One region of the Paenibacillus praedii genome, then DNA from elsewhere that is predicted to be linked to it. Evidence: predicted binding sites of a transcription regulator. Region 1 holds the regulator's gene; each other region holds the start of a gene.
What was found. Region 1 encodes Rex, which represses fermentation and respiration genes when NADH is low (regulators of the CRP and FNR family bind a similar motif). Its sites were predicted from a motif close to TTGTGAAATATTTCACAA; they were not measured.
Positions count from the first base shown of each region.

Region 1 (11,003 bases):
ATGGTCGGAGGAAGAGCCGCCAAGATTGGGAAGCGGCGATGATGAGCCTTTGAATGCTGTGTCCTTTGAGCAATATTTGGCGGATGTCAGACAGCGTTTTGAACATAAGTTTGAAAATTTTGAGGAGCGGGAAGCGCAAACAGCGATGTTCCAAGAGGTGTACGATGCGCTAAACAGCAATCAGCATTTGCTGATCGAGGCAGGTACGGGGACAGGAAAGTCGCTCGGCTATCTCATTCCGGCTTTGTATTACGGGATTCAGAATCAAAAAAAAGTAGTTGTGAGCACACATACCATTAACCTGCAGGAGCAGCTAAGACAACGAGATTTGCCACTTCTGGCAGAGGTGCTTCCATTTGAATTCAAAGCCTCTATCTTTAAAGGCCGCGGGAATTATTTATGCTTGCGGAAATTCACTGGCAAAGTGAATACAAAGGATCTCGTGTCGCCTATTGAAGATACGGTAACCGCTGCGCAAATGATTGTATGGCTTGGAGAGACCGAGACGGGTGATCAGGAGGAGCTTAATTTCGGTAACAAGGGGGCCGATTTTTGGTCATCTGTAGCAAGCGATACCGACTCCTGCTTAAATCGTGCTTGTCCATGGTTCAAGCGGTGCTATTATCACCGCGCGAAGCATGAAGCCAACATTGCCGATGTTACCATCACAAATCACTCTATGCTATTTACGGATATCCAAGCTGATCATCGGCTGCTCCCAGCCTATACACATCTAATTATTGATGAGGCGCATCATGTGGAGGAGGTCGCAGGCAAGCACCTCGGTATGCAGATCAATTACTTCTCGCTGACGCAAGCTGTTATTCGGCTGTATAAGGATGCCCGATCGGGCTTACTTCCTGCTCTGAGACAGAAGCTTATGTATGAGGACGATGCTCATCAAGCTGCGTGGCTGGAGACGATTGATACCGTCATTCCGATCTTTCAAGAGGTGAAGGAGCATTGGGATAAGCTGTTTGAGATGTTTTACAGCTTCACATCGACCTCTTCCGAAGGGGCAATAGATAACGCGCAAACGATTTGTCGTTTGAAAAAAGATCAGCTGCCTAACGGCTGGGACGATGCTGTCAACGTAGAAGAGAACATTTATACGGAGCTAAATCGTGTAGTTCGGACGGTAGAGAAAATGATGACCGATATTAAGGACCGTATAGATGAATCTCCAATTCAAGCGATTGTTACCGATCTTAATGGGGCAATCCGTGATCTGTCGCGTATGAAGGACGAACTCCGCACGTTTACAAGGCTGGAGCTCTCCGATTCCGTCTTCTGGATTGAGGCAAGCAGTGCCTATCGCTTTCGCTCCGTTCAGTTGTATGGCGTCCCTGTAGATGTCAGCGCGCAGCTGCAGAAGTATTTTTTCGATGTCAAAGAAAGCATTGTATTGACGTCCGCCACCTTATCGGTTCAGAAATCATTTCAATATGCGGCAGAGCAGCTTGGCCTAGCAGGGTATGAAGAGCAAGGGAGACTGAAAACCGTTCAGCTCCCTTCGCCATTCAATTATCGGGAGCAGGCGCTTGTTGTCATACCGCGTAATTTCCCTGTGCTTAAGGGCTCCACGGTCGATCAGACTTATTTAGAGATGCTCGTGAAATCATTAGCGGATACGGCAAAAGAAACGAGAGGCAGAATGCTTGTTCTGTTCACCTCCTATCGGATGCTTAAGCAGGTGTATGAGCCGTTAAAGGAATTGTTGACGGAGGCAGGCATTCAGGTGCTGGGACAAGGAATAGACAGCGGCAATCGGACGAAGCTGACAAGACGCTTTCGTCAAGCTCCAGAGTCTGTTCTGCTTGGTACAAGCAGCTTCTGGGAGGGCGTGGATATACCGGGTGAAGCATTAATAGCCTTGGCAATCGTTCGATTGCCCTTTCAACCGCCGAATCACCCGCTCGCAGAAGCAAAGGCTGAAATGCTGCAGCGGCAAAAGCAAAATCCTTTTATGAAGCTTTCCATTCCACAAGCGGTTATCCGATTTAAACAGGGCTTTGGCCGACTTGTACGAACGGCGCAGGACAAAGGTATCGTCATTATTTATGATACGAGAATAATTGATGCTTATTACGGCAAGCACTTCTTATATTCATTGCCAGGTCCTAAAATTGAAACGATGCATACGGATCAAATGGTCGTACGGATGCGGGAATGGCTGTCGGAGGAAAAGCGGGAGGACGGCGAGCTCGCTATTCATGCAAAAGCAGACTCGGAGGAGGAGAAACGATGAGGCAAACGAAAATATCGGAGGCTGTTGTAAGACGGCTTCCGATCTATCTCCAAGTATTAAACGAGATGCACAATCGTGAAATTCAAACGGTTTCTTCGCAAGAGCTGGGCTTGAAGCTGGATCTAAATCCCGCGCAAATAAGAAAGGATCTTGCTTATTTCGGTGAGTTTGGACGAAAAGGCGTAGGGTATGATGTTATTTATTTAATCGAGAAAATCCGCCAGATTCTTAAAGTGGATCAGACGATCAAGGTAGCGCTGGTGGGGGCAGGTAATCTTGGACACGCTTTATGCAATTATAATAAATACTCCAAGGATAATATGCAGATTACGGCTGTATTCGATATTCATCCAAGTAAAATTGGATCTGATATTAACAATTTAAAGGTGCTGCCGCTTAGCGAGCTTTCCAATACGGTTGCCGAGCAAAAAATTAGAATCGGAATTATTACTGTGCCTGCCCTGGAAGCGCAAAATGTCGCTAACCAGTTTGTAGAAGCCGGCATTGAGGGTATATTGAATTTCGCGCCTGCTATTTTAAGAGTGCCGGACGCCATTCGTATACAAAATGCTGATTTCACCAAAGAGCTGCTAAGCTTAGCTTATTATCTTGACCGAGAAGGAGACGCGCAAAATGAGTCAGATTTGGATTAAGAATGGTTTATTTATTACGATGGATGAAGAATCGCCATCATTTAAGGGACATATGGTCGTAACGAATGACCGAATTACATACCTGGGTGAGGCGGAGCCGCAGCAGCTATCCGAGGAAGTGCAAAAGGTTGACGGATCCAAGCTTGCGTTTATGCCAGGCTTAATTAATACACATGGACATGCTGCGATGAGTCTGCTGCGCGGCTATTCCGATGATCAGAAACTTCAGGTTTGGCTGGAGCAAAAAATGTGGCCGATGGAAGGCAAATATGTGGATCAGGATACGAGAGCGGGCAGCGCCCTTGCGATTGTGGAAATGCTCCGATCCGGTACAACAACATTCGTTGATATGTATGACCGTATGGATCAGGTAGCACAAATGGTTGAGCAAGGAGGCATCCGCGGGATTTTGACAAGAGGAGTGATTGGTCTTTGTTCTCCTGCAGAGCAGGAGTCTAAGCTAGCAGAAGCTATAGCGTTCGCTCGCGACTGGAATGGCAAAGCGGATGGACGAATTTCAACGATGATTTCGCCTCACGCACCTTACACTTGTCCGCCTGCCTATATTGATCGTTTTGTTCAAGCTGCTCATGATTACAACTTGCCGCTGCATACCCATATGTCAGAGACAATTGCAGAGGTCGAGCAAAATGTTCGGGACTATGGGGTTAGACCTGTAGAGCATTTGGACCGTCTTGGGTTTTTCTCACGTCCTGCGCTTGTCGCTCACGCTGTTCATCTGAATGATTCCGAAATAGAGCTGTTAGCAGCAAAAAACGTCTCAGTGTCGCATAATCCGGTAAGTAATCTTAAGCTGGCAAGCGGCATTGCACGCGTTCCGGATCTGCTTCGTGCCGGTGTTACAGTGTCACTTGGAACGGATAGCGTTGCGAGCAATAATAATTTGGATTTATTCGAGGAAATTCGTTTCGCCGCCTTGCTGCATAAGGGCGTTTCTGGTGATCCGACAGCGATCCCGGCACATGAAGCATTAAAGCTGGCAACGGTTGATGGGGCGAAAGCAATCTGGCAGCAGGACCAAATTGGGGTGCTGCGTGAAGGCATGAAGGCTGATTTCATTGGCATTGACCTTGAACAGCCGCATTTTTATCCGAAGACAGATATCGTTTCTCACCTTGTTTATTCAGGATCAGGCCGCGATGTTAAGCATGTCTGGGTTGACGGCCGTCACGTTTTACGGGACGGTGAGTGCACGCTGCTGGATGAAGAGAAAATCCGCTTTGAGGCGCAAGCAAGCTTTGAGCGCTTACTGAAAGCCTAATGCGAGGCGCCACGAAGAAACGTAAGCCTGTCAAGACGCCGCAGCGATGGCTTTTCTTACTCACTGGATTCATCCTTCTATTCATCATTGCCTTCGGACTCTATTTTCGAGAGATCCAAACGCCAAAATGGTCTGCAGACTATAATGCTGAGGCAAGAGCGATTGAAGCAGCCAAGCTTGCCAGCGTTGAAACTGTTTATTCGCATACGTGGCACAAGAAAAGCTGGATCGTATCAGGTACGGATGAAGAAAATAATAAAGTTTATGTATGGGTAACCGACGACAAAGATCCAGTGGTTATTCAGGCAGCGGATAGCATCGCGTACGAAGAGCTGAAAAATGTCTTTCTAGCCGAAAAACCAGATGCGAGCATCAAGCGAGTACAGCCAGGTCTATTCGATGATAAACCAGTTTGGGAAATTTTTTATAGCATGGGCAGCAGTCCGGAGCGTTATTATTACGAATTTTATACCTTTGACAGCGGTGCCTTCATTGATGAGTATTCGCTGCCTGCCAAAACGGAGCCATAAGGCTCCGTTTCCTGTTTTTACAACGTCATTTCTACCGAGAGATGTGATATACTTTCATATAGCAAGATTGATATATAAATTATATATACTCATTAAGCGGGAGGAGAGTTGTAATGATAAAACCGCGTTTAGTTCCTATACTTTTGACTGCTGCAATTACAGCATCCGTACTGTTTGGTGGCTGGGCTATTTACAATCAAGTAGCAGTAGCGGCGCCAATCGGAAAGGTTGTAGCTCATATAAATGGAGTTGTTTCCTCCTCGAAGCCCGTTATGACTCGCGATCAGGTAACGCTTGATCTTGTCTTAAAGCCAGAGGCGAATATACGTGAAATCTATCAAGAAATTGCCCAAAACGGCAAGGATGTCTTCGGTGATCGCAAGCTTGCCATTAACATTCAAACGAATTCGGATACGCAGTTGGAGGAGTTCTGGTCAGAGTCCTTATTCCGAGTTGCCGAGGCTATGGAGACAAAGGCTTATTCAGATATCCCTCATGCGATGAAGGATGCTGCAAAAACTCATGCAAATGTAACAGTTACAACGGATATGGATGATACAAATGTATATATTACGATGAAAAACGCGGACGCTGTAAAATACGTTGTGCTTCCACGTACGCCTTCTCAGTTGGAGGCTTGGTAATATGCGTAAATATTTGCCTGAAATAGCTATAGGCTTAGTCCCTGTGCTCCTTATCTTTTTTATTTATATAGGACAAAATATTATGCCGTTGCTGCTTATGGGCGTATTAGGCTTTTTGGTTTTTTATGCTGCACGCGGCAGAGGCAAGCTAACAGCCTTATCCAGCCAGCAGCGCCGCCCAAAGGTTAATGCGGCGCCATTAACCTTTGAACAAATCGGGGGCCAGGAGCGGGCAAAGCAGGAGCTAGTCGAGGCGCTCGATTTTCTCGTCCGTCAGGAGCAGATTGCGAAGCTCGGTATTCGACCGCTTAAAGGCATTTTGCTTGCGGGTCCTCCGGGTACAGGAAAAACCTTGCTCGCGAAAGCAGCAGCGAACTATACAGATTCGATATATTTGGCCGCATCAGGCAGTGAGTTCGTGGAAATGTATGTCGGCGTAGGGGCTGGGCGGGTTCGTGATCTATTCAAGGAAGCAAGAACGAAAGCGAACAAAGCCGGCAAGAGCAGCGCTGTCATTTTCATTGATGAAATAGAAGTGATAGGCGGCAAAAGAGATGGCGGCCAGCATCGCGAGTACGATCAAACGTTGAATCAGCTGCTGACGGAAATGGACGGCATCCATGCCAATGAGTCGCCGCGCATTCTGCTCATTGCTGCTACGAACCGCAAGGAAATGCTGGACAGCGCCTTGCTTCGTCCGGGCCGATTCGACCGCCATATCGGGGTAGAGCTGCCGGATAAGAAAGGCAGATTGCATATTCTAAACATACATGCCCAAAATAAGCCATTAGCAGACGAAGTGGATTTGGAGCGCATAGCAACGGAAGCGTTTGGCTTCTCTGGTGCACAGCTCGAAAGCGTCATGAATGAAGCGGCGATTTATGCGTTGCGTGAAAATAGCGGGAAAATTGCCGAAGGTCATCTGTCCATGGCGATTGATAAGGTGCTGATGGGTGAAAAGACGGATCGAGAGGCAACGAAGGAAGAGCGTGAGCGAATCGCGCTTCATGAGCTCGGCCATGCGATCATGGCCGAAATCGTTCGTCCAGGCAGCGTATCTCAGGTAGCTTTGTCACCGCGTGGGCAAGCGCTCGGCTACGTTCGTCACAATCCGCAGCAGGAGCAATATTTATATACAAAGCCTTTTCTTAATGGTCAAATTATGATTGCGCTTGGCGGAGCAGCTGCCGAGGAAATTTTTTACGGCGAAAGAAGCACGGGCTCGCGCGGTGATTTCGAGCAGGCGATGAGCATCGTGAAAACATTAGTTGAATCCGGCTTGACCGACCTTGGTATTATTGAATCGTCAATGATGACAAAGGAGGCGTGGGCGGCGATAAACCGCACCATACTCGATGAGCTTATGGCACAGACGAAGCGGCTGTTGGAAATGAAGCGAGATGTGTTTACACAGTCGCTGCAGACGCTGATTCGTGAAGAAACATTAAGCGGCGATGAGTTCAGGAGCTTATTAAAGCTTTACACGGCTGCATAAAACGTTTACAATATTACAATTTGAAGGCGGAGTGTCTGTCCGCCTTCTTTTTTTGATGAAATTCGTTATAATAGGATTGAACTATTCGGGCGGAGAATGATTCTTAATAGGGCATGTGTCTTCATTCCAACATACTAAAAGGAGCTTATTACATTGAATATAAAAACAGTCGGTGTGGTCGGAGTAGGAACAATGGGGCAAGGCATTGCAGAAATGCTGGCCTCCAAAGGACTAGACGTTATTATCATCGAGCGTTCAGAGGAACGCCTCGCTTACGGCAAACAAATGATTGAGATCAGCTTAGACAAGCAAATTGAGAAGTGGGCGTTGACGAAGGCGGAGAAGAAGCTTGTCATGAATAGAATTCATCCGACACTCAGCTATGATAGACTTGCCGAATGCGAGCTTGTGATCGAGACTGTTACAGAGGATTTGAACAGCAAGAAGGAAATTTTCAATAAAATAGATCAAATCATTGGATCAGATGTCATCCTCGCAAGCAATACCTCTACTCTCAGCTTAACGGAGCTGGCAAGCGTAACCGCACATCCTGACCGCGTGATCGGCATGCATTTTATTTATCCTGTATTTAAAATCGATCTGGTCGAAATCGTTCGCGGACTTAAAACGTCAGAGGAAACCTTCACGAGAACGAAACATTTTGTGGAAGAGGTCATTAACAAAAAAGGGGTTATGGTATTTGAATCCCCAGGCTTTGTAACGACTCGTCTTATTTGCTTATTTATTAATGAAGCGCTGCATGTTCTTGAAGAAGGTGTCGCATCTGCTGAAGATATCGATAATGCCATGCGGATCGGCTACTCCTTTCAGCACGGGCCGTTCGAAATGTGCGACCGCTTCGGGCTTGATTCCGTATTGGCTGCGCTGGACCGTATGTTCCGTGAATATGGTGAGCTGAAGTACCGTCCATCGATTGTGCTTAAAAAGATGGTGCGCGCCGGTCATCTAGGCGTCAAATCAGGCGTCGGTTTTTTCAAATACGATATGGATGGAGATCGAATTTAATGAAGGTACTCGTTATAAATGCAGGAAGCTCTTCTTTGAAATATCAGCTGTATGACATGCAAAATGAATCGGTGCTTGCAAGCGGACGCGTAGAGCGAATCGGCATGGATTCCTCCATCGTGACGCATGAGCCGATCGACAAGCCAGAGGTGCGGCATGTAAGTGAAATATTGGATCATGTTACGGCTGTGAAGCGTGTCAATGACATGCTGCTTCATCCGGAATACGGCGCCATCAGCAAGCTGGAGGAAATTGAGGCCGTCGGTCATCGTGTCGTTCACGGGGGGGAGGCATTCAGCAGCTCAGTGCTCGTTACGCCGGAGGTAAAGCTTGAGATTCGCCGATTGTTTGATCTTGCTCCGCTGCATAATCCTGCTCATATGATGGGTATTAGCGCGGTTGAAACGAATATGCCGGATGTGCCGCAGGTTGTCGTATTCGATACGGCCTTCCATCAGACAATGCCAAAAACGTCATATTTGTACCCCATTCCCACCGTATTATACCGACGCCACAAAATTCGTCGCTATGGCTTCCACGGCACATCGCATGCCTATGTAAGCAGCATGGCGGCTCAATATTTGGAGAAACCGCTTGAATCGCTCAAAATGATCACTTGCCATATCGGAAACGGTGCAAGCTGCGCGGCAATATTGGATGGCAAATCTTTTGATACCAGTATGGGGATGACACCATTGGAAGGATTAATGATGGGTACCAGAAGCGGTGATCTCGATCCGGCTATCGTCCCTTTTGTCATGAACAAAGAGGAATTGACTTTGAATGAAGTAAATTCTATGCTTAACAAACATAGCGGGATGCTTGCAGTCTCGGGTATTAGCAGCGATATGCGAGAGGTAACGGAAGCGATGAATGAAGGAGACAAAAATGCAAAGCTTGCATTTGACATGTACATTTACCGTGTGAAAAAATATATTGGCGCTTATGCAGCTGCGATGAACGGTGTGGATACGCTTGTCTTTACGGCAGGGGTAGGAGAGAACTCGGTTGCACTGCGCAAAGCGGTCTGTGAAGGAATTTCCTTCTTGGGAATTGAGCTGGACGAAGAACGCAATGCGGAGCGCCGCAAGGATGCCAGAGAGATCTCAACGGATGCCTCCCGCGTTAAGGTTCTTGTTGTGCCTACCAACGAGGAGCTTCTTATTGCCAGAGATACCTATAACCTCGTTAAGCAATCCTAAAATAATAGTTGCAGATGATTCGGGGGGATGGCGAGCGGTGAACAACGAGATTTGGAAGGCATATACGCATGGCATGGCTGCAGCGCTTCAAGAGGGCGGTGTCCATGTGTCTGCAATGCTGCTGCGTACATACCGTCAGCTTGATTTGTCGGATTCAGAAGCTATGCTGCTGCTGCAAATCATGGTCTATATGGAAGCGGATTTGAATGATTTTCCGATGCTGGAGGAGCTGGCGGAGCGGATGGGATTATCCGTGAGGGATGTGGGCCAAATGCTTGCCAGACTGATGAAGGATGACTTCTTAACGATTGATGGCTATGTGGACAGTACGACCGGCATGCAATCGGAGCGTTATAATTGGAGCGGTTGGCTGTTTAAGGCGGCGCAGCTTACAGCTGAGCAGAAGCGGGAAACGAAGAAGGCAGAGCGTCAACCATCGAAGCCGCTTGCCGCTTCCTCTTCGTCGGATTTATTTAGTGTGTTCGAGCAGGAGTTTGGACGGCTGCTGTCGCCGATGGAGTGTGAGACGATTTCAATCTGGCTCGATCAGGACAAGTACACCGATGAGATCATCCGTTTTGCTCTCAAGGAAGCCGTATTTGCAGGAAAGCTGAGCTTGCGTTATATAGATCGGATTCTCTTTGAGTGGAGCCGGAATCGGATTACTAACGCAGACGAAGCACGCGCCCATGCGCAAAAATTTCGGGGTGGAAGAGGCTAAGCCGAAAGGCTTGGTCTTTTTTTGTAATCATATACCTCACCTTTCTGCGGTTAATTTATCACTTAATAAAAAGAGGTCAACCAGTAAATCTGGCTAACCTCATAATATGACGGGAAACGATAAAATCGTTGAACGCTACCGATTACCGCGCTGCAGCAGCTCTAAACGGTATACATACTCGAACATAAATTCGAATGCCTCTAGGTGACGCTTCGCTTCAAAGGCAGTGGCTCCCCAAGCGTAAATGCCGTGCTTGCGCAGCAGAATGCCTGGGATCTTCTGATCGATCCGCTCGGTAATTTCAGGCACGATAAAAGGGATGTGGGCAAAGTTGGACACGATAGGAATATCGATTTGAGCTTCCTCGTCCCAGATATTGAAGCCTTTAATGAGCTCAACGCCATCAACAGGCACCGCTTTGCGATCCCAGAAATATTCGGAAATAACACTGTTAAATACGGTATGCACGTGGAAAATGGCCCCTGCCCCCGTCAGCTTATAAATTTCACAGTGAATGAGCGTTTCAGCAGAAGGCTTTAAGCGAGTATTCTCACATGGCTTGCCATCTTGGTCAACGAATAGATAATCCTCCGGTGTATGAACCGTTTTATCTTTCCCGCTTGCCGTAATGGCAAATTGAAATTCCTCCGGCTTGTAATCGCCAACGCGAATCGACAGGTTGCCGCTTGTACCGGGAAACCAGCCGCGGGAGGCGAACAGCTCCTTCACATCGCGGAGCTCGGATAAAGCGCGCTGCTTATCCTCTAATGCGAGTTGTTGAAAGCTCATTTCGAAGTCGTCCTTTCCGTATTCATATGGTTAATAATATCGTGAAATGTTTCATATTCATGATGCGGCAGTCCAAGCTCCTTGCATTTCACGGTCAAATGTGAGCGGGAGTATACAACATCCGCAAGCTTTGCGCCCTCAAAATCAGTTACGCTGTCTCCGATGATGATGCGCTCGTATTGATCAGCGGGGAAACGGCGCATAATCGTTGTCTTGCACATGCCGCAATGATTGGCACAGTGCTCATCGCAAGGATTCGGCCATAAAATTTCGATGCGCTCGCCACTGAAGTCACTGCTGTTACAGTAAATATGATCGCTTGGAATACCGAATGGCTCCAAAATCGGATACACGAAGAAGTCAATGCCGCCGCTTGTTACGTAAAACTCGATTTGCTGTTCCTTGCAATAAGC
Region 1 is NZ_JBMWAM010000002.1:74,096-85,098, reverse strand. It holds gene dinG (ATP-dependent DNA helicase DinG) at 1-2,248, shown strand, start outside; gene ACO9K6_RS02870 (redox-sensing transcriptional repressor Rex) at 2,245-2,901, shown strand; gene ACO9K6_RS02865 (amidohydrolase) at 2,882-4,183, shown strand; gene ACO9K6_RS02860 (cell wall elongation regulator TseB-like domain-containing protein) at 4,183-4,713, shown strand; gene ACO9K6_RS02855 (hypothetical protein) at 4,827-5,357, shown strand; gene ACO9K6_RS02850 (AAA family ATPase) at 5,359-6,852, shown strand; gene ACO9K6_RS02845 (3-hydroxyacyl-CoA dehydrogenase family protein) at 7,006-7,878, shown strand; gene ACO9K6_RS02840 (acetate/propionate family kinase) at 7,878-9,080, shown strand; gene ACO9K6_RS02835 (DnaD domain protein) at 9,118-9,801, shown strand; gene mtnB (methylthioribulose 1-phosphate dehydratase) at 9,937-10,590, opposite strand; gene ACO9K6_RS02825 (2-hydroxy-3-keto-5-methylthiopentenyl-1-phosphate phosphatase) at 10,587-11,003, opposite strand, start outside.

Region 2 (11,003 bases), on a different contig from region 1:
AATATGGATTGCAAGTAGATCCGCAGGTGCGGATTCAAGATATTACTGTCGGGATGCAGCAGAGGGTAGAAATATTGAAAACCTTATATCGCGGGGCTGAGATCCTTATCTTCGATGAGCCGACAGCGGTGCTGACGGTACAGGAGATTGAAGAGCTTCTAGGCATTATTCGTAATTTGGCTGCGGAAGGCAAGTCGATCATAATCATTACGCATAAGCTAAAGGAGGTAATGGCGCTCGCTAATACGGTTACCGTGATTAGACGAGGCAAGGTTGTCCGCACGGTAAAAACTTCAGAGACCAATGAACGGCAGCTTGCGGAGCTTATGGTAGGCAGAGATGTATCCTTCCATGTGGAGAAGACAAAGCGTGAGACCGGCAACGTTGTGCTGTCCGTTGATTCCTTGCAGATGAAGGGCGATCAAGGCAAAATGGCGCTCAATGGTATTAGCTTTCAAATTAAGGCTGGCGAGGTGCTTGGTATAGCCGGCGTTGACGGCAATGGACAGAGCGAGCTTGTGTATGCGATTACCGGGATGCGGAAGCTGCAAAGCGGCAGCGTAAAGCTAAATGGTCATGATCTTACGAATCAGTCGCCTCGTAAAATGTCAGCATCTGGTATTGGCCATATTCCTGAGGATAGACATAAGCACGGTCTTGTTCTGGATTTTACGTTAAGTGAAAATATGATCTTGAACACTTATTTTGAACCGGAATATGGACGAGGCTTACTGATTGACTATCAGGCAATGGATAAGCTGACGAATAAACTGGTGACAGAATTCGACGTTCGTGCTTCCAGTATACATACGAATGCGCGGTCGTTATCGGGCGGCAATCAGCAGAAGGCAATTATTGCGCGGGAGCTGCATAAGGACCCTGATTTACTCATCGCTGTGCAGCCTACGAGAGGATTGGATATCGGGGCTATCGAGTATGTGCATAAACGTATTATTGATGCCCGGAATGAAGGCAAAGCGATATTGCTTGTTTCGTTTGAGCTTGATGAGCTGTATGCGCTATCTGACCGTATTGCTGTCATGTATGAGGGTAAGCTGATGGGTGAGGTAGACGCTGACCATCGTGATGATCAGCAGCTTGGCCTATTGATGGCGGGCAATGAAAATGCAAAGTCGATGGCAGAAGAGAGGGGATATCGCAATGGAAACGTTGAAGAAGGTCTTTAATAAATCCTCTCTTCTCGTACCGGTGGTAGCGATCGTGCTGGGCTTGATCTGCGGAGCGATAGCGATGTTGCTCGGCGGATATAATCCAATTGTAGCGTACTCCTCACTATTTGATCGGGTGTTCGGCAGCTCGTATCATATGGGGGAAACGATTCGGGCCATTACGCCGCTTATTTTCACAGGTCTAGCGGTTGCGTTTGCCTTCCGCACAGGCTTGTTCAATATCGGTGTTGAGGGACAGTTTGTAATGGGGATGACGGGCGCGACGATTATTGGCGTCTCGCTTGACTTGCCTTGGTTTATTCATGCTCCGCTTGCCATTATTGTTGGAGCACTGTTCGGCGGTATGTGGGCTGGTCTTGTAGGCTATTTGAAAGCAAAGCGAGGCGTCAACGAGGTTATTTCCTCAATCATGTTGAACTGGACTGCCTTGTTTTTATCAAATTACATTATCTCTCGCTTTCTCTTGGAGCCCGGGCAGCAAAGGTCGCGTCAGGTTCATGACTCTGCTTTGTTGTCGATCGATTGGCTGGTGAAGCTGATGGATAATGCGCGGATGCACTGGGGGACAATCATCGCCCTCATTTGTATATTCGTGTTCTATGTGCTTCTATGGAGAACGAAGCAGGGTTACGAGCTTCGCGCAGTCGGTCATAATTCAGATGCGGCATTATATGCGGGCATGAACGTAAACCGGACGATTGTGAAGTCGATGTTCATAAGCGGCGTGTTCGCGGGGCTGGGCGGTGTATTTGAGGTGCTCGGCGTGTTCGGCAATCAGACCGTAATGGCTGCGTCACCTGGCTACGGCTTTGATGGTATCGCGGTAGCGCTGCTTGGCGGCAATACACCAATTGGGGTATTATTCGGTGCGATATTGTTCGGCGGGTTGACCTACGGTTCGAACGGCATGAGCTTCGGCGCCGGCGTCCCTTCGGAAATCGTACGAATCGTAATCGGATCTATTATTTTCTTTGTAGCGGCTCATGGTATTGTTAAGTTTTTGCTGAAGCCGTTTTTAAATCGCCGTGCAAGTAAGCGGAAGGAGGCCGTGTAAATTGAATGTCATTGAAGTAAGCGGACAACTCCTTAATATTACACTGGTTTTCTCTACCGCTCTTATTTTTGCCGCTTTGGGAGGCATGTTCTCCGAAAGGTCCGGCGTCGTCAATATTGGACTGGAAGGCTTGATGGTATCGGGTGCCTTTGCGGCAGCTGTTGCAACCGATTATGCCAGCCAAGCGGGTATGGGTACGGCATCTCCTTGGGTGGGGCTTGTGGCGGCGCTTCTTTTTGGCATACTGTTCTCTTTGCTGCATGCCGTTGCGACAATTACATTCCGGGCGGACCAGACGGTGGTTGGCGTCGTGATCAACATCCTGAGTTTGGGCGTGGCTATTTATTTGACACGAAGCCTCTATAATGGTTCAGCGCAGACGACTCAGCTTCAAGATGTATTTCACAAAGTGGCAGTCCCGTTTTTATCGGATATTCCGATTATCGGGAATGGAATTTTCCATTCCTATCCGACCACTTATATTGTGATCATACTCGTGATTTTAAGTTATTTTGTCTTATTTAAGACCCCGTTCGGTTTGCGCCTGCGTGCGGTAGGCGAGCATCCAAGCTCAGCCGACACGGTCGGCATTAGCGTAACGAAGTATCGTTATATCGGCGTTATGATTAGTGGGGCATTGGCGGGACTTGGCGGCGCGACAATTACGTTAACAACGACAAGCAGCTTTGCTCATAACACCATATCCGGTCAAGGCTTTATTGCTCTGGCGGCGCTTATTTTCGGCAAATGGAATCCGCTCGGCGTAGCAGGCGCAGCAATTTTCTTCGGTTTTGCTCAAGCCTTGCGCAACTTTGCGGTGCTGTTTGATTTCTCGAAGCAAATTCCTGTCGAGTTTTTCTACATGCTGCCGTATGTACTGACCCTAATCGTGCTGGCAGGAGCCGTCGGTCGCTCGAATGCGCCGGCAGCGCTTGGTCAGCCCTACGATCCTGCGAAGCGGTGATGAGCATATTTAATGGAGGGTTTTGTTCCGAATCGGGAACGAAGCCCTCTTTTACTGTTTCAATTAGAAATATTTTAGATTAGTGTCCTAAAATGGCCTTTAATACATTGACAGTAGCACCTGCCACGTGTAAATTAAATCTTAATCAAATGAATTTTTCCCTATAGGTTTAAAGTATAGGCAAACGACTTTCTAAGTTTGTGCATCAATTCACAAAGTCGAGCTTGCCATAAAACGGAATGGGATTTAACACCCATCCCTCATAAGAGGAGAGGATCTACTGTGGAAGCACTGGCACTGGAGCGCAAGGCTGAGCAAAATCGAGAGCTGCGTGAACGGTTGTTACAGTTGAAGAAAGAGCGGAATGCAATCATTTTAGCCCATTATTATCAGCGTGACGAGATTCAAGAGGTTGCCGATTTTCGCGGTGACTCGTTTCTGTTAGCTCAGAAGGCTGCACAAACGGATGCCGAGGTCATCGTTTTTTGCGGCGTTCACTTTATGGGCGAGAGCGCAAAAATTTTGGCGCCGAACAAGACGGTTATCATTCCTGACGAGCGTGCCGGCTGTCCGATGGCGGACATGGTCAACGTGGACGGTCTGCGCAAGCTGAAGGCGCAGCATCCTAACGCAAAGGTTGTCACGTACATTAATTCGTCTGCGGAAATTAAAGCAGAGACGGATATTTGCTGTACATCGGCAAATGCGGTTAAGGTCGTCAACTCGGTTGAAGGCGACGAGGTCATCTGGGTACCAGACAAAAACCTTGGGCACTATGTGCAGCAGCACACGGACAAGAAAATGATCATCTGGGAAGGCTACTGCAACACGCATGATATGCTGACCGTAAAAGATGTAGAAGAAATGAAAGCGAAATATCCGAATGCGCAGTTTGTCGTTCACCCGGAATGCCGCCCAGAGGTGGTTGAGCTTGGCGATTTTGTTGGAAGCACGACGGCGATCATCAAGTATTGCAAAGAATCCGATTGCAAGGAATTTATTGTCGGAACCGAAGACGGTACGGGTTATCAGCTTCGTTTGGACAGTCCAGATAAGACGTTCCATTTTGCATCTAAATATTTGGTTTGCCCGAACATGAAGGTTAACAATTTGAAGAAGCTCGTGAAATGCCTTGAAACGATGCAGCCTCAAATTTATGTTCCGCCGCATGTTGCTGATCAAGCCCGCTTGTCCTTGGAGCGCATGTTACTTGTGAAGTAGCATGCGCTACTTCCTGTACCCAGAGGAGCAAATAAAGATATGATTCCTAGATATTTAGTCGATGTGCGGCTGAATGAGCTGCCTGTTATTGAAAAAGACGTCATCGTTATCGGGGCCGGCATTGCCGGTCTTTTTACCGCTATACGGGCAAGTGAACATCATTCCGTACTTATGCTTACGAAGAAATCACTGCTCGACAGCAACACGCGTTATGCGCAGGGCGGAATTGCAGCTGTAATATCGGATGAGGATTCGCCTGCTTACCATAGACAGGATACACTTATTGCCGGAGCCGGACTATGCTCGCATGAAGCGGTTGATGTGCTCGTGCACGAAGGACCAAAGGGTGTACGCAGCCTGATCCAAATGGGCACGCAGTTCGATTTGGAGAACGGCGAGTTTGCGTTGACGAAGGAAGGCGCGCACAGCCAGCGGCGCATATTGCATGCTAATGGCGATGCTACTGGCTATGAGATTGTACGAGCTTTATCCGAGAATGCTATCGCCAATTCAAAGATTGACGTATGGGATGATCATTTCGTAATTGATCTGGTTACGCAGGATGGCGAGTGTTGTGGGGCAATCGTGCAGAAGCCGAGCGGACAACGGTTGTTCGTAAAGGGTAAGGCCATTATTCTCAGCTCTGGCGGAGCTGGACAATTGTATCGCTATACGACGAATCCAGAGGTAGCTACAGGCGATGGAATCGCGATGGCTTATCGCGCCGGGGCTTATATTCAGGATCCTGAGTTTATTCAATTCCATCCGACATCGTTATGTTATCCCGGAGCACCGCGTTTTCTTATATCGGAGGCGGTCCGCGGTGAGGGTGCTGTTCTTCGCAACATTAAGGGTGAGCGCTTCATGGACCGGTACCATGAGCAGTTGGAGCTGGCGCCAAGAGATGTCGTAGCCCGGGCGATCGTGAGCGAAATGGAAGAAACGAGATCAACATTCGTTTATATCGATATTACACATGAGTCGGCAGATATGGTGAAGCACCGATTCCCTACTATATATGAATATTGTTTGAAGTATGGACTCGACTTAACAACGGATTGGATTCCGGTTGCGCCTGCGATGCATTATATGATGGGCGGAGTAAAAACAGATCTTAATGGGGAAACGAACATTAAGCGCTTATTTGCATGCGGCGAGGTATCCTCGACAGGTGTTCACGGCGCGAATCGCTTGGCAAGCAATTCGCTATCTGAAGCGATTGTATTTGGCAGACGGATTGTGAAGCGAATTAATGAGCTTCCGGCTTCTAATGTGCAGCCCGTGATTCGCAATGAAACGGAGCGCCGCAGCACGTCGATTCAAGCGGTTGTGGAGAGAAGACTTAAGCTCCAGAAAATTATGGTGAGGTACGCAGGTCTGCGTCGCGATGCGAAGGGGCTAGCAAAAGGGCTTGAGGAGCTAAAGCGGCAATTGCCGCTTTTTCAATCGGTTCTAACGGAACGAGAAGAATATGAGTTTGCTAATCTGCTGATCTGCGCATTGCTTACTACGGAAGCGGCGCTGCAGCGGGAGGAAAGCCGAGGCGCTCATTATCGGGAGGATTTCCCGGAGCGCGACGATTTGGTATGGAGAAAGCATACGGTATTGCACCGTCTATATGGATTGACGGAGGAGCGAATAGAGGATGTTTGAATGGACAACAGGTGGATATGATGCGATAGTTCGCGAACAAATTCGCGGCTGGCTTGCAGAGGATATAGGAAGCGGAGACATCACGACGGAGACGACGATTCCAAGAGATTCGCGGTCGCAAGCGATCATCCATGTGAAGGAAAGCGGCATTATCGCGGGGCTTCCTATCGCGAAGCTTGTTTTTGATGTGGTGGACCCTTCTCTTGTGTTCGATGCAAAGGTGCAAGATGGCGACCTTGTAAATAAAGGGACTGTGATCGCTGTTGTTGAAGGCAGCACACATAGTTTATTGATTGGAGAGCGGCTTGCCTTGAATTTGATGCAGCGCTTGTCAGGTATCGCCACGAAAACGCGCGCTTTTGTAGATGCGCTTGAGGGGCTTCCCGTTCGGCTGGTGGATACACGTAAAACGACGCCGGGACATCGGCTCCTGGAGAAATATGCAGTACGTGTCGGCGGCGGAGCGAATCATCGGTTTGGCTTGTATGATGCGGTCATGATCAAGGACAATCATATTAAGGGCTCCGGTGGCATACGCGCTGCGGTAGAAGCTGCGCGCAGACAAATTCCGCATACGATGAAAATCGAGGTCGAGACGGAGTCGGTCGAGCAGGTTGATGAGGCGCTTGCGTGCGGTGCGGATATTATCATGCTGGACAATATGTCTGCCGTCATGATGAAGCAAGCGGTAGCCCGCATCAAGGCTGCTGCGCCGCATGTTATTGTGGAAGCTTCAGGCGGTGTAACGCTGGAAACGGTTCGCGTTATTGCGGCATGCGGCGTTGATGTGATTTCTGTAGGAGGACTCACGTACTCCTTCCACGCGCTCGATATTAGTCTTGACTTAAATGCGAAGAAGGGTGGCGAGACGCCGTGATCCTCGTCATTGATGTTGGGAATACGAATATCGTGCTTGGCATATACCAAGGCAAGGAGCTATTGCATCATTGGCGGCTTAGTACGAATCGTTCGGCTACTGTGGATGAGTACGGCATTTCGATTCACAACCTGTTTCATTATGCGGGAGTGAAGCTCGAGCATATGGACGGGGTTATCATTTCGTCGGTCGTGCCGCCGCTTATGCGTACGCTGGAACAGCTTTGCCAAAAATATTTGCGTAAGACACCGCTTGTCGTGGGGCCGGGCGTAAAAACAGGCTTAAACATTCGTTATGAAAATCCGCGTGAGGTGGGAGCCGACCGCATTGTAAATTCAGTAGCCGGTATTGTAAAATACGGCTCGCCGCTTATCGTTGTTGACTTCGGAACAGCTACGACCTTCGATTATATTGATGAAGGCGGCAATTACTTAGGCGGGGCCATCGTTCCCGGCATTGGCATTTCTACAGAAGCGCTTTATCAGCGCGCTGCCAAGCTGCCGCGAATTGAGCTGGCCAAGCCTAAGAGCGTAATCGGACGCAATCCGGTAACATCGATGCAGGCGGGAATTATTTTTGGATATGCCGGACAGGTTGATGGCATTGTTAGACGAATTCGAAGTGAATTCGGAGTGACGCCGCGTGTCGTGGCAACTGGCGGATTAGCAGAGTTAATTGCATCTGAATCGGAAACGATAGAAGAAGTTAATCCACTTCTGACATTAGAAGGCCTACGCATCATATATGAACGCAATCAGGAGGGGTAATAATGAACAATCAGCTGAAAGACGTGCTCGTGCGAGGAACAGCGTGGGATGGTAAAATTCGAGTGTTCGCGGCACGTACGACGCAGCTTGTAGATGAAGCGCGCAGGCGGCATGGCACCTATCCGACAGCGACGGCCGCGCTAGGTCGTACATTGACGGCGGGCGCTATTATGGGCGCCATGTTGAAAGGAAAGGAAAAGCTGACTATTCAGGTTAAGGGCGATGGTCCGGTTGGGCAAATCATGGTAGATGCGAATGCGGACGGCGAGGTACGCGGCTATGTTGACCATCCACAGGTTCACCTGCCAAGCAATGCTAAGGGTAAGCTTGATGTAGCCGGTGCGGTAGGACGCAGCGGGCATATTCATATTATTAAAGATTTAGGCATGAAAGAGCCTTACCGGGGAAGCGTTCCGATCATTTCAGGAGAGCTGGGCGAAGATTTCACGTATTATTTCGCCGTATCAGAGCAAACCAATTCTGCGGTAGGTCTTGGCGTTCTGGTTGGAGAAGATAATGCTGTGATCCATGCCGGCGGTTATGTGATTCAGCTGATGCCGGGTATTACGGATGCGGAAATCACACGGCTTGAGCAAGCGATCTCGATGATGCCGCCGCTTACAGCGCTGCTTGATCAAGGTGAAACGCCCGAGGGCTTGCTGCGCTGGCTTGTAGGGGATGATGATTTGCAAATCCATGACACGATGGACTTGAAATTTCATTGCCCATGCTCCGTTGAGCGTATGGAAAGAACGCTTGTTAGCTTAGGCGAGCATGAGCTGGAGCAAATCATTGAAGAAGACGGAAAAGCAGAAGTCGTCTGCCAATTTTGCAACGAAGCATATACATTTGAACGGCCGCAGCTGGAGCTGCTGCTCGCTCAAGCGAAGCCGAAGCCGATCCAATAAATTGGAGGCCATAAGGTAATGAAGAAATACGAGGTGCTGAGAGCTGTTGTTATCCTCCAAGCCTTGTGTATGGTCGTGCTGACGGTCGTCGTTGTCGTCAAGGTATGGCCGCCGGGTAACGAGAGAGTGGCTAATCAGCCGCCGCCGACTGTTGGCAGCGGAGATGAGATGGGTGAGCCTGGCAAGCCCAGCCAGACGCCGGTTATTGATCCCTTGCAGCCATCGGACGAGCAGAAGACAGCGGCAACGGTTGGCGCAGAGCGCATAACGGTCGCGGAGCTGGAAGAGCAGTTATATAAGCAGTATGGAGAAGCGGTGCTGAGAACGCTGATGGTGCATAAAGCCATTGACTTGGAAGCAGCTGCCGCTGAACTAACAGTATCGTCTGAGGAGCAGAATCGAGAGCTTCAGAAGATGGTGGAAGGCTATGAAAGTGAGACTCGTTATTACGAAGTGATGAGAGAGCAGCTTGGAATGACCGAGGAGCAGGTGCTGGAGGATTTGCGATATAGGCTGCTGCTGGAGAAAATAGCGGTAAGAAGCATCGTGGTGTCGGATGAGGAAGTAGATCGTTATATCGAAGCGAATCCGGACGAATTTGCGCCGCGGCTTCAGCTACGGCTGCAGTGGATATTAACGGAGTCGGAACAGGAAGCTAGCGCTGTGCTGCAGCTGCTAGCGGATGGCGAGGATTTTGCATTACTAGCGAAAAACTTCTCGATTGATGGTTTCACTGCTGACCTGGGCGGGGATCTGGGCTTAATCGATGCTGATGATCCTTTCTATGATCGTGATATGATGGATACGGCAAGCAGACTGCAAATTGCGGAGATGGCTGGTCCTATGCAAGTTGAGGGCGGATATGCCATTATTCGCCTAGTGGAACGGCAAACGACATCCAGCATGACCGGTCGCAGGCTGCATGACGCTGTACGCAAGCAGCTGGCATTGGAACGAGCAGGCTCATTGGCAGATTTAGAGGATAAGCTGCTTGCCAAATACGAGGCTGCCAAAACCGAATAGAACGGTGTAGATATCATTTTCAAGCCAGCAAGAAAGTCACTATTGACAACGGATGCAAGACATTGTTAAGATGGAGATAGTTAAAATACCAACTGAATTAGTCGGAATAAGGAGGCAATTAATTCCATGGCTAGAATTGTACAAAGCGTATTAGATCTTATCGGAGATACTCCACTTGTTCGTTTGAACCGTCTCGTTCCTGAAGGCAGTGCAGAGGTTTACGTAAAGCTTGAATACCAAAACCCGGGTGCAAGCGTGAAAGACCGTATCGCAATCAGCATGATTGAGGTAGCGGAGCAAGAGGGACGTATTAAACCAGGTGATACCATTATTGAGCCTACAAGCGGCAACACAGGTATCGGCTTGGCGCTTGTAGCAGCAGCTAAAGGCTATAAAGCGATTCTGGTTATGCCGGAAACGATGAGCCTTGAGCGCCGCAACCTGCTTCGCGCTTACGGTGCTGAGCTTGTATTGACGCCGGGCTCCGAAGGGATGAATGGAGCGGTTCGCAAAGCGGAAGAGCTTGCAGCGGAAAACCCTTCTTACTTCTTGCCGCAGCAATTCAAGAACCAAGCAAATGTTAAGGTTCACCGTGAAACGACGGGTCCGGAAATCGTTGAGGCGATTAATTCCCTTGACGGCAAATTGGATGCTTTCGTTGCTGGTATTGGTACGGGCGGCACGATTTCCGGCGCTGGCGAAGTGCTTAAGAAAAACTTCGACGGCATCAAAATCTACGCTGTTGAGCCTGCAGCATCGCCGATTTTATCCGGCGGCAAGCCTGGTCCTCACAAAATTCAAGGCATCGGCGCTAACTTCGTTCCTGATATTCTTAACCGTGATGTCTATGACGGCGTTATTACGATCGAGAATGATGATGCGTTCGAATATGCTCGTCGCGCAGCGAAAGAAGAAGGCATCCTGTGCGGAATTTCTTCCGGAGCAGCGATCTACGCAGCTTTGCAAGTAGCGAAGGAGCTTGGCGCTGGCAAGCGTGTTGTTGCCGTTGTACCAAGTAATGGTGAACGTTACCTGTCCACACCGCTGTTTAACTTCGAAAACTAATTTCCAGCTCTTTCAGAAAGCCTTTCATTCCTCGGAGTGGAAGGCTTTCTTTTTGCCGTACTATTCTGTATACTGAGCAAAATAAGTCAAGCAATCGGGGGTTGAAGGTGATGGTCACCGCCTTGGAGCAGTGGATTCGGTGGCACGCCGAACGGAAATATACGACGCTGCCTATTGTGAAGGAGCTGCCCTTTCAATTGGAGAGCCGGGAAGGCGTTGCTTCTTGGGAAGAGGTATGGCAGGATGCTTCACCGTATGCCTTTGTGCTGGAGAGTGGTAAA
Region 2 is NZ_JBMWAM010000019.1:62,813-73,815, forward strand. It holds gene ACO9K6_RS16505 (ABC transporter ATP-binding protein) at 1-1,187, shown strand, start outside; gene ACO9K6_RS16510 (ABC transporter permease) at 1,162-2,244, shown strand; gene ACO9K6_RS16515 (ABC transporter permease) at 2,246-3,208, shown strand; gene nadA (quinolinate synthase NadA) at 3,491-4,429, shown strand; gene nadB (L-aspartate oxidase) at 4,469-6,082, shown strand; gene nadC (carboxylating nicotinate-nucleotide diphosphorylase) at 6,075-6,959, shown strand; gene ACO9K6_RS16535 (type III pantothenate kinase) at 6,956-7,726, shown strand; gene hslO (Hsp33 family molecular chaperone HslO) at 7,729-8,634, shown strand; gene ACO9K6_RS16545 (peptidylprolyl isomerase) at 8,653-9,657, shown strand; gene cysK (cysteine synthase A) at 9,784-10,722, shown strand; gene ACO9K6_RS16555 (anthranilate synthase component I family protein) at 10,833-11,003, shown strand, end outside.
Region 2: nadA (quinolinate synthase NadA) is a predicted target of Rex. The motif match lies at 3,407-3,424, and genes of this name have one in related genera.

Region 3 (11,003 bases), on a different contig from region 1:
CGCTACAATCCTTTTTATATTCTGGCGTATACGCTCGTTCACCTGACGTTATGGCAATATTTTTACCCGACCTCCCTCCCTGTCATGTACAGCGATGAGCAGCGGCTGCTGATCGGCGGGTTGTTCGCCATTGTTAATTTTATTCTATTCGTATTAACCGAGAAAGAGCTTCTGAGATCGCATCCGCTTAAAATCGTGAGCTTTATCATCTTTCACAGCTCCTTGCTCATCTTATCCAGCGCCTTCAACGATGCCTTATACAAGCTGGGATTGAATATTGCTTGTGCTGCCGCCATCGTGATTGGCTTCTATTATTTCGCCCGCATTCGTCTTAATAAAACCATGCTCACCTTAAATGCGCTGTCGGCATCCGCCTTTGCTGTATTCAAATTTTTTGAGCTTATGTCGGCGCATGCCTCCACGACCTTCTTCATTTTAGGGCTTGTCTTCGTTGCCCTGCTGCTCACCGGAAATGTGCTGTTCTTCCGCTTTCTGAATAAGCTGGGCCGAACCGCTGCCACTTCCGAGGGTGGAGAAACCTCTTCGCATGCAGACGCCCAGAAGAGCAATATGGCAGGCAAAATCGTATCGACAATCGTAACCGTCATCGGCATCCTGATCGGAAGCATCTCCTTGATAGGTCTCGTTATTGCAGCCACTGGCGACATCGAGCCGCAGTATATTTTATATGCCGCCGCTCTGCTGCTTATCGCACCTGTCATCTTGCTTCGTCGCAGCAATCCGGTAGTACGCTACACACTGCTGACGATTGGTTACGCCGTCGGCATGGTTTCAATCGCGTGGATCGACGCGATCAGCTTATCTCTGCTATTTCTTGCAGTGAGCATCGGCGGCTGGTTCCGGCTGCATGGACGCGCTCAGCATTTCTTTACGTATTCGCTGATCAATAGCAATATCGCAATCCTATTGTTTCAGTTGCTTGAAGGGGTACAGGACGCCGCCGCATACATGGTGCTCATCTTAACGGGGTTGAACGCGCTCGTTTATGCGGGTCAACTACTGCTGCGCGCAGGCCCAATGCGTCAGCATTTACGTGAATGCGGACTGCTGTTCACGTTGCTGTTCCTATTTTGGCTAACCTTTATGAATGATATTTTCCCGCAGGCGCATGTGCTTTTCAACGTGCTAAATTTCGTCGTCGTTACAGCTGCAGCATTCGTGTTTGTGCGCCGCAATAAGGCCTATGAGTCCGCTGTCAGCCTGTCATTCTGGTTCATCTATATCGCGTTCAAATACTATGACCTACTGTGGACGCTGCTGCATAAATCGATTACGCTGGCAATACTTGGAGCTGTCGTGATTTCAATCACGTCTATTTATGCCTATCGAACACGCGCAAGTATATCTGACGAAGCAAGCCATCGTCGTCTCATTCTACGCAAAAGCCCGATCCTGATTGCAATCGTCATTATTCTGCAGTTGGGCTATATCGGCTACCATACCGCGGCCAGCGAATCGCTGCTGTCGAACGGGACATCGATCAAACTGCAGATTGAGCCGCTTGATCCAAGGTCGCTGCTGCAAGGCGATTATGTCACACTGAATTACAGCATCTCCACCCCGCCGCAAGCCATTGCCGACGAGCTTGAAGAAAAGCCTGGTATGAGCCGCATAAAGGTCGTGCTTCGTCCTGATGACAGAGGGGTCTATATATTCGATCGCCTATATAAGAAAGGCGACACGCTCTCCGATAAGGAAGTCATCATAAACGGCAAGACAAGCGGCTGGCAAAGCATCTACTATGGCATCGAAACCTATTTTGTACCTGAGGGTACTGGTACAGAAACAGAGCAGAACGCCCGCTTCGCTCACATTAAGGTGAGCAAGAGCGGAGACGCGCTGCTGGAGCGACTGACCAAGCAATAAAAAAAAGCAGGACCTATCGATTCTTCAAGAGCCGATAGGTCCTGCTTTTTTTGTTGGATTTGGTCTAGGCTATTCTGCCGCTTGATTGGCCAGCCTGCTAAGCTCCGGAAGGTCCTCCAAATACCCGTTCCGCGAAAGCTCGGACAACGCTCTGCGAATGGTTTGCTCGTCCTCGCCCGACTGATCAGAGAGCAGCAGCAGCTCGGTCAGCGAAGTGACCTTATGCTCCTTGCAATAGGTGAGCAAGCCCTTGGCTGCCCAAGACAGACGATCATCCTGGAATTCACCGATCATTTTGCGGAACAATTTATGTGGAATAAGCTGCTCATCAACGAGTGCCTGCATCGCTTTCATTGCTTGCTTCGACGTCATACGCCCCTTGCTTGCAACATCTGCCAGTGTCAGAGAAGTGGAATCAGCTGTGCTGGAGCTCAGCACGATATAAATCATTTGCGAATAAATATCGAGGTTCGGCTTGAAAAAAATTTCAGTTGAAATGGTAAAGTTGCGTATTTGACTTGCTGTAGCTTCCGTTGTCATTACGTGTTACTCCCTTCCGATTGGTCTTTCTATCATAAAGATTCGGACAAAAGCTTTCAATTGAGCCTTTATTAGAATTTTATAACCAAATGTGGAGGCAACGGCAGGCGAGATCCGCTTTGCAATGGTCAAGGAAGCGATGGAGCTTAGCGGCATGAGCGTTTATAAGCACTATTACCCAAGCAAGCTCTTCGGCGGACAGCAGCAGCGGCTCGGTATTGCCCGGGCAATGGTGCTGCGGCCAGCGTTACTATTGGCGGACGAGCCAGCGGGCAGTCTCGCTAGCGAAAGCTAATCTTTGCCCTGGTTAGCTTTTCTTTCATTTTTTCAGTCCATACTTTCATAACGATATTTCGACAGGTCCACCTGCCCAGCCTCACTCGTTGCGACACCCTCCTCATTCAGGTTGAGCGTCTGCATAAAGCGTGCTTCCTCGTCCTGAATCGCTATCTCGCCTTTGGCATTGACGACCCGATGCCAAGGCAGGTTATGAGCGGCGCTAAGCGAGTGAAGAATGCGAACAACCTGCCGTGCCCCCCTTGGACTGCCGGCAAGCGCGGCAATCTGACCGTATGTCATCACATAGCCTGCGGGAATGTCTCTAATGATCCTCACAACTCGTTCCGTAAATGGCTGCACAGCACTCAACTCCTCCCTTTTTCATCGTTAGCTGCAGACGGGCACATTCGAAGTATAGGGGGTTCCCTGTTTTTTTTTGAAAAGAGATAAATTTCTTTTTTATTTTTACGCCAAACGATGTATTATATAAACAATGGGTTTGCATCCGATGTCGTCACTTTGCTAAAACTTTATACCTCACCACAGTCACAAGTCTCTTGCCAATCTTCTTTAGGCTATTTCATAAAAAACTATGTGAAAAGTGTAACAATGTTCTGAGGTGTAACCTGCATTATTAGCGTATGACACAATTGAGACTACAACCTGCTTACAAATTTACGTAAAGGAGGACATTCTCTGATGTCACAACTATCAACTAACCAAGAGGTTGCAGCAGGCCTCGTCGAAGAAAAACAAACATTAGACATTCTTGATCAGTTAATGAAGCCGGAGGTTCAGCAATCGTTAACCGTATTGGTGGACAACCTTCCGAAACTAGCTGAGATGGTCACGCTTATGACTAAGGCTTATGACTTCGCGCAAAACATTGCAACGGACAAAGTGTTAATTAATGATTTCGCTCAAGGTATTGGTGAATTCGTAAAACCGGTTCAAGAAAAAGCTAAAGGTATTGCGACTGCGGCTATGGAAGCCGGCGAGCGTTCACAAGAGGCTGCAGGATCGACTGTAGGCCTGTTCGCAATGTTGAAAATGCTGAAAGACCCTGAGGTGCAAAAAACGCTGCGCTTCGCCCAAGCATTCTTGAACGTGATGGCTGAACGTAAAAACGACAAGAACTAATCACGGATTACAAACGAACGGAGGATAAACATGTCGAAGCAAATTCTAATTCTTGGCGGCGGTTACGGCGGCTTACTGTCCGCATTGACAGCACGTCAGCATCTATCGGCGTCGGAGGCAAGCATTACGATCGTCAATCGCTTCCCGACCCACCAAATTATTACCGAGCTCCACAGATTGGCTGGAGGCACCATTGCAGAGGGAGCTGTATCGCTTCCCCTTAACAAGCTGCTGAAGGACAAGGACGTAAATATCATCGTAGATACGGTAAAAGAAATCAAGCCTAACGAAAAGCAAGTCGTTCTCTCCAGCGGTCAAGTACAAAAGTATGATGCGCTTGTCGTTGCCCTTGGCAGCGAAACGAACTACTTTGGCATTCCAGGTCTCGAAGAGAACAGCCTTGTTCTTAAATCCGTTGCTGATGCGAATCGCATCCGCGCGCACGTTGAGGCTCGTCTTGATGCTTACAAAAAATCCGGCAGCAAAGCTGACGCAACAATCGTTGTCGGCGGCGGCGGCTTGACTGGCGTTGAGCTTGTTGGTGAATTTGCGGATAAGCTGCCTGAGGTTTGCCGCAGCAAAGGCATCGACTTCAATGATATTTCGCTTTATTGCGTAGAAGCAGGTCCTGCTGTTCTTCCCATCTTCCCGAAGGTGCTCATCGAGCGTGCTGTAGCAAGCCTAGAGAAGCGCGGCGTGAACTTCATTACCGGCGTTGCGATTACAGAAGCTACCAAAGACTCGGTTAAACTTAATGATGGCCGTACAATTGAATCCAATACAATCATTTGGACTGGCGGCGTTAAAGGAAATCCAGTTGTCGGCAGCAGCGGCCTTGCAGAGGATCGCGGTCGTTCGACCGTCACTTCGACACTGCAATCCACTTCGCATTCGGATGTATTCCTAGCTGGCGACTGTGCGGTCGTATTCCCAGAGGGCGGCGAGCGTCCTTACCCGCCAACTGCTCAACTAGCTTGGCAAATGGGCGAAACGGTTGGCTACAACCTGGCAGTGCATTTCAAAGGCGGGGTCATGGACAAGTTCGTACCGGTATTCTCCGGCACGCTTGGAAGCCTCGGCCGCAAAGACGCAGTAGGCACGATCGGCGGCAACGCTACGCAGCTGAAAGGCTTGCCAGCATCGCTTATGAAGGAAGCGAGTAACGTTCGCTACCTGTCGCATATCCACGGTCTATTCGCACTAGCTTACTAAAATAAAGAGGGTGTCCTAAAGGGTCCAACTGACCTAAGGGACACCTCTTTTTTTGAGTTAAAATACACAAAGAAACGATCCTCCCAAGGAGTAATTCCTTTGTATATCCAATGCACCAAGGACCAACTTTGCTTGCCAATGGACCTTGAAGAAGATTCAGCGATCGCGGGCCTAAAAAGAACGTCTGTATCCCCTATTCGTGCATTTATAGCGCTCTTATTTCAAGCAGCTCGTACTGGATCACACCCACGGGTGCAGTGACATTAATAATACTGCCGACTGATTTACCAATAAGCTCCTTGCCAAGCGGGCTTTCGTACGAAATTTTGTTCTCCGCAACGTCCGCCTCTTCCGTTCCTACGATTTTATATTCGATTTTCTCGGAAAATTCGATGTCGTTTAGTACGACAACCGACCCTATATTCACGATTGAGACATCCAAGCTTTCAGCATCGACGATGCGGGCCTTCTTCAGCATTCTATCCAGCGTAAGAATTCTTGTCTCCATGAATGCCTGATCTTCTTTAGCCGAATGATACTCGCTGTTCTCCTTCAAGTCGCCGTAGCTGATCGCCAGCTTAATACGGGCCGCTAATTCCTTGCGCTTCACATATTTCAAATCGTCAAGCTCTGCTTCTAATTGCGCCAAGCCCTCTTTGGTTAATATTACTTCGTCCCTCGACATAGCCACAGCTCCCAATTGATTTATTGCTCTTATTCTAACCTATATTTGCTGTCGATGCATGTGATGTATGTTATCGTTAGTCGAACTTTGTTTTACCAAGTAATATTTCATATTATTTCATACCACTTAGTAATTCCTAGTAATACTAAGTGGTATGTGGTAAAACTAAGTATTAATTAGGAGTCAAACCTAGATCCAAGCCTCAATATCATCGTCATCGATCTCTTCCTCTGCGGGAGGTTCTGGACGATGCGCAGCTTCTTGAAAGGGCTCGGGATTACTGCCGAGCACACCTTCCTTAGCTTCTGTCGCAGCCGCCGACTCCATTCCCACAGCATCATAAGGAGAACGCGTCATCGCATCCGGAGAAACCTCCCCGCCACGCAGCATACTCCTCTCCGCAGGAACATAAGTCTGCAAATTTCGAACACCATGATGAGCAATTTCTCTTTCTATTAAATAACGAAGCGAATCCATAAGATTGGTCTGCGCATTAATCCATTGCATAACGAGCGGATCCTCTGACTTCTTCGTCTTCAAGCTGAAATTATCACCGGGCTGCTTTGTTTTCTTCACCTGCATCACCTACCGAATTCTGTGGATTGCCAAGGGGTCTGTCCTTATGCAGGCTGTACCGCCTTATTCTTAAGCGCTTCATAAATTTTGCCCCTTACGAAGGCATCAAGGCCCATCGCATTCAGCTGTACCGCATAGTCGGCTGGGATATAGAGCAGCTGCATTTCACGCTCGGCGCAAAGCTCCTTTAGTTGAGGAGCCAGAGTCGATTGCATAAGAATACTGCCCCCGCCATACACACAAATCAGATCAATCTCATTGCGTGCCTTCGTGAGCTGTCGCTTAACATTTTGCACAATTTGCTTCACTTGGCTTTCCAGCGGCCTTTTCAGCGTCTTCAGCGCCCGCGCATGATATTTATGCTTCGGATTCTTGATCACATCGCTGAAGAACTGTCTCGGACTATTCGGCAGGTGGATCAGACGATTAAATTCATCCAGCGCTTCCTCGATCGCGTAACCAGCGCCATGATGGCTGCCATGTACGAACTGCCTCAAAAATTTATTGCCTTCGGTAATCGGATATTCTGTAGATCCATCGCCGATATCCACATGAAGAATACGTTTATCTTTAAAATAGCTGCCGTTGAATTTCTTCTCGATCCCGTATTCTTTCAGAAATTGTTCAAAAATATCGCCTTCCCGCCAATTGCCCTCGGCATCCTTCTGAAGCGTGAAAATGACAGGCGTCGCTTCCGGCACAACCTTGGTGAATGGAAATGTAATTTTTACCCCAACACGCATAATGCCTAGATGAACCGTGACATGATGAGAGCCGGACGTAAACCGTTTCTCGAACTTTGCCGATGTCTCATCCGTATGCTGCGTGACGGGAAGAGCGGTCGCCATATCCACCTCAACCTCAAGCTGATCAACAATTTTTTTCTCTTCCTCATACGACTTTTTGACGGCCATCGCCGCGATTTGAGCAAGTGTATTAATGACCGGCAAATCCATATCGCTTTTCAAATCAATCCCGATTTGCAAATTATCGAGAATTTCGCCGCTTTCCAAAGCAAACTTGCCTACATAATACATACCTGGCCTTGCCGCAGGCGAATCAATGGTGACGACAAGCTGGTCCTGCAAATTTTTAATAAAGCTCTCCGGAGACTGCTCCTCGCTCCACGGAAGCTCGTCCACCGCGCAATTGACATTCGGCTGCTGCACCAATTGTCCGTCTATAATCAGATCATGCTCACTGTTTCCGTTATCGTTGCCTACAAAGAAATGAAATTTCATTTTCGCTTTCCTCCCCAAACAAATATTTTATGAAGCTAATTCGGTATCGAAAGTTCTTCATATAAAACAAACCATAGAGCATGGTATTACTTTGCCATACGAAGTATTAGCGCACAACCCGCTTTAGACCTAGGACAGGTTAATCTTTTCTCATTAAAAATTGTCATAAATATGCGAATAATGTCCACCCGTAAAAATAAAAGCTAACCCTTGCTCTCAGGGTTAGCTTTGTTCGCTTATAATTTAACCTAATATTGATTCACAATCGGACGGTTGGCGGATACTAGCTGCACGCGGGTAGGAGTACCCGTTTCAACGGTAACCATCGTGCTTAATTTCAATTCGAAAGCTGCGAATAACGAAAGAGCAACCAACCATTTTTTTAACCTTCAAAGATCCAACGACAATCGTTTCTCCTTCTATTTATGTCCTGTTATTATTCGATAGGTTTATGCCTCATCGATTACTAGAAGTATAGCATGGGAGCTTATTTTTCAACAAAAACCGTGCTTGGCGAAAACAAGCCGCAGTTGGTCAATTATCGTCAATTCGATGGCTAAAACCGATTGCCGCGCATCCTTTTGCGACCGCGCTCTCGTTCTCCAGTCCGTGAACAAAAATCGCACATCCCATCCTTTAAGCATAATCTAATAGCAGAGCTGTAACTGACTGTAGAGCAAAAAGACGAAAAAGCCCCGGTTTTCCAGGCCTTTTTCGTCTTGTTACGAAGCAATTATCGCTGCGGCACAGCAGCGCCGAGCTTGTTCAGCGTTTCACGGATAAAAGCCGGTTCATCGGCAGGCGTACGTGAGGTGATATAGTTGCCGCTCACAGCAACCTCTTGATCGACATAGTTAATGCCAGCATTAATAAGATCGTCCTTCAAAGCAGGAAAGCTCGTAAGCGTCTTGCCTTTGGCTACGCCTGCGCTGATCAATATTTGCGGACCGTGGCAGATCGCCGATATGACTTCCCCTTGGCTGTCCATGTCTTTTATGAACTGCAAAATTTGCGGATTAAGTCGAAGATTTTCCCGCGATAACCCGCCTGGAATGACGACGCCATCGAATTGATCGGCCTTCACCTTATCAATAGACGCATCGGTAACCCTAAGTTAGATTGCCCGCTTTTGCTAAGCCATATTAAATTTTAACGGTTAGAGGTTCCGCCAACCGCCGGAGGCCGTAATATCCTCGGCACCTAAGGCCGCGTAGCCTTCACAGATAAAGCCGGATATTTCGGTACCATCACCAAGCTCCACCTTGCCAATGCCAAGGGGCGCAGGTATTAAAGCTGCGAACGAGCCGAACTTGCCGATCGGCATTTCCCACACCTCCAGCTGTATGGATTGCCCGCCTTGCTTCTGCTTGATAAGTCCCGGCTTTGCCGGCTGCGTAGGCAATTTAATCATTTGGTATTTCGCCGCCGTCACGTCTTCGCGGATAAAGAGTGCGCCATGCTCGTTCATTTGCTTCTCCAGAGGATACCCGCGCATATGCAGCCCACAGACAGCAACCGGAATCATCTCCGCTTTCGTTTGGTCTACTCCTTTAGAATTGTCCAGAAATAATTCAGCCGCTCCGCAAATGAGATCTTCGTTTTCTGCGAGCGCAAACAGCGTGATGCCAAACGGCGTGTCTTCAGCGGCGTTGCCGGCTGGAATAGCCACCGCGCTTAAATCGAGCAGATTGCAATGGTTCGTATAACGTCCCATATCGCTATTGGCTGTGATCGGATGCTCACGAACCTGCTCCCGCGTCCATGTGCCGCCGCATGTTGGCATGATCATGACGGCATCCTTGAGCAGCTGCTTCGTTTTTCTTCTAAACTCTTGCAGCTGATGTATGGCTTTGAACACAGACGATGCATCATGCTTACCCGAATCGCCAGAGCGTAAAATTTGTTCCGTTACCGGATGAATCGCCCCTGGATTGGCGCTCACAAAACCGCCTAAACCAGCCCACCGCTCGGCTACCCATGGACCGTCGTAAAGGATGGATGCAGCAGCCGAGAACAATTCGTAGTCCACATATTCGACAGACAAGCTTAAATGCTCAACTCGCTTTAATGCCATTTCCCACGCTCGGCTATATTCTTCAGCGTACGGCCCATAGAAGCCCAGCGGCTGGTTTGGCAGAAGCACTTTCCTTGGCAGCTTGGGCTGCGGCTGCGCCATACTTTTAGACCAAGGATCGGTATGGTCGATCCCGCGCGCAGAAGCATCGACGGCAAGAGCATCGTTCAGCTCATGAGCAAATACAGTGACGCAGTCCAGGCTCGCACAGGCTGGAACAACCCCCTTCGTCGGCCACGCTCCTAGGCTTGGCTTGTAGCCCACGAGGTTATTCAAAGCCGCCGGCACCCGACCCGACCCCGCTGTATCGGTTCCGAGAGCAAATGCTGCGTGGCCTCGCGCAACGGCAACCGCGGAGCCCGAGCTGGAGCCTCCGCTGATCAGTTCAGGGCGCAAAGCGTTATGCGTTTCGCCATAAGGGCTCCTCGTTCCGACAAGGCCTGTCGCGAATTGATCCAGATTGGTTTTGCCCAGCGGAATGGCTCCTGCAGCAATCAACCGCTCGACTACCGTGGCATGCGCTGTCGGAATATAGCCGAAATCAGGGTTGGCCGCTGTCGTAGGGACCCCGGCCAAATCAATGTTATCCTTAATGGCGAACGGAATTCCCCAAAGCGGCAAGCTCGAAGGATCCATACTATACAGTCGATCCAGATAAGGTTTAATCAATGTCATCGATGGCGGAGTAATCCAAATATTCATATCTGCGTCTGCTTGTGCACGATTAATTATGGCAAGGACAACAGCCTCAACAGAAATGGTTTTGCTTCTATACATTTCCCTCAGCACAGGTATGGTGAGCTTATCGGGAACGTTCATTGTATTCATGACGGCAACTTCCTTTCGCAAGTCGTTAGATCGGCCTCATCTCAAATAGTTTTATAGCCAATTGAAGCTGCAGCATGTCGTCTCCGCTTTCCAAGCTGATGTCCAAAATCGTGCACGCCCGCTCCACGCGATATGCGATCGTGTTGTAATGGGTGAACAGCTCCGCGGATGTTTTCTTCACATTCTTGTTATGCTTGAAATACACCTTCATTGTTTCAAACAGCAGCGAGTTATTTTTGCGATCGTATTCCTGAAGCGGTGTAATATATTGATTTCGGTATTCTTTCACTTCCTTGGTATCTGGAAGCTGATAAAGCAGTTGAAAGACGCCAAGCTTCCTATAATCGACAATCGGCTCGCGGTAGTCGCAAATGGTGCTAATGTAATGGATTTTCTTCGCATCGCTGTAGCTATCGTTCACCTTATCCGGACAGTCGACAAGGCTGCCCATGCACAAGGAATAAGGATGAGAGGCAAACAGCGCTTTAAGGTCCGCGCACGCTTTATCCAAAGCGGACTGCAGCTGAACCTGCGCCGGCAT
Region 3 is NZ_JBMWAM010000010.1:17,916-28,918, forward strand. It holds gene ACO9K6_RS11230 (GDYXXLXY domain-containing protein) at 1-1,887, shown strand, start outside; gene ACO9K6_RS11235 (hypothetical protein) at 1,957-2,427, opposite strand; gene ACO9K6_RS11240 (ATP-binding cassette domain-containing protein) at 2,519-2,722, shown strand; gene ACO9K6_RS11245 (MGMT family protein) at 2,755-3,066, opposite strand; gene ACO9K6_RS11250 (helical membrane plugin domain-containing protein) at 3,406-3,846, shown strand; gene ACO9K6_RS11255 (NAD(P)/FAD-dependent oxidoreductase) at 3,877-5,058, shown strand; gene greA (transcription elongation factor GreA) at 5,264-5,743, opposite strand; gene ACO9K6_RS11265 (hypothetical protein) at 5,933-6,319, opposite strand; gene ACO9K6_RS11270 (hypothetical protein) at 6,364-7,560, opposite strand; gene ACO9K6_RS11275 (DJ-1/PfpI family protein) at 8,294-8,653, opposite strand; gene atzF (allophanate hydrolase) at 8,717-10,462, opposite strand; gene ACO9K6_RS11285 (PucR family transcriptional regulator) at 10,488-11,003, opposite strand, start outside.
Region 3: ACO9K6_RS11250 (helical membrane plugin domain-containing protein) is a predicted target of Rex. The motif match lies at 3,299-3,316, and genes of this name have one in related genera.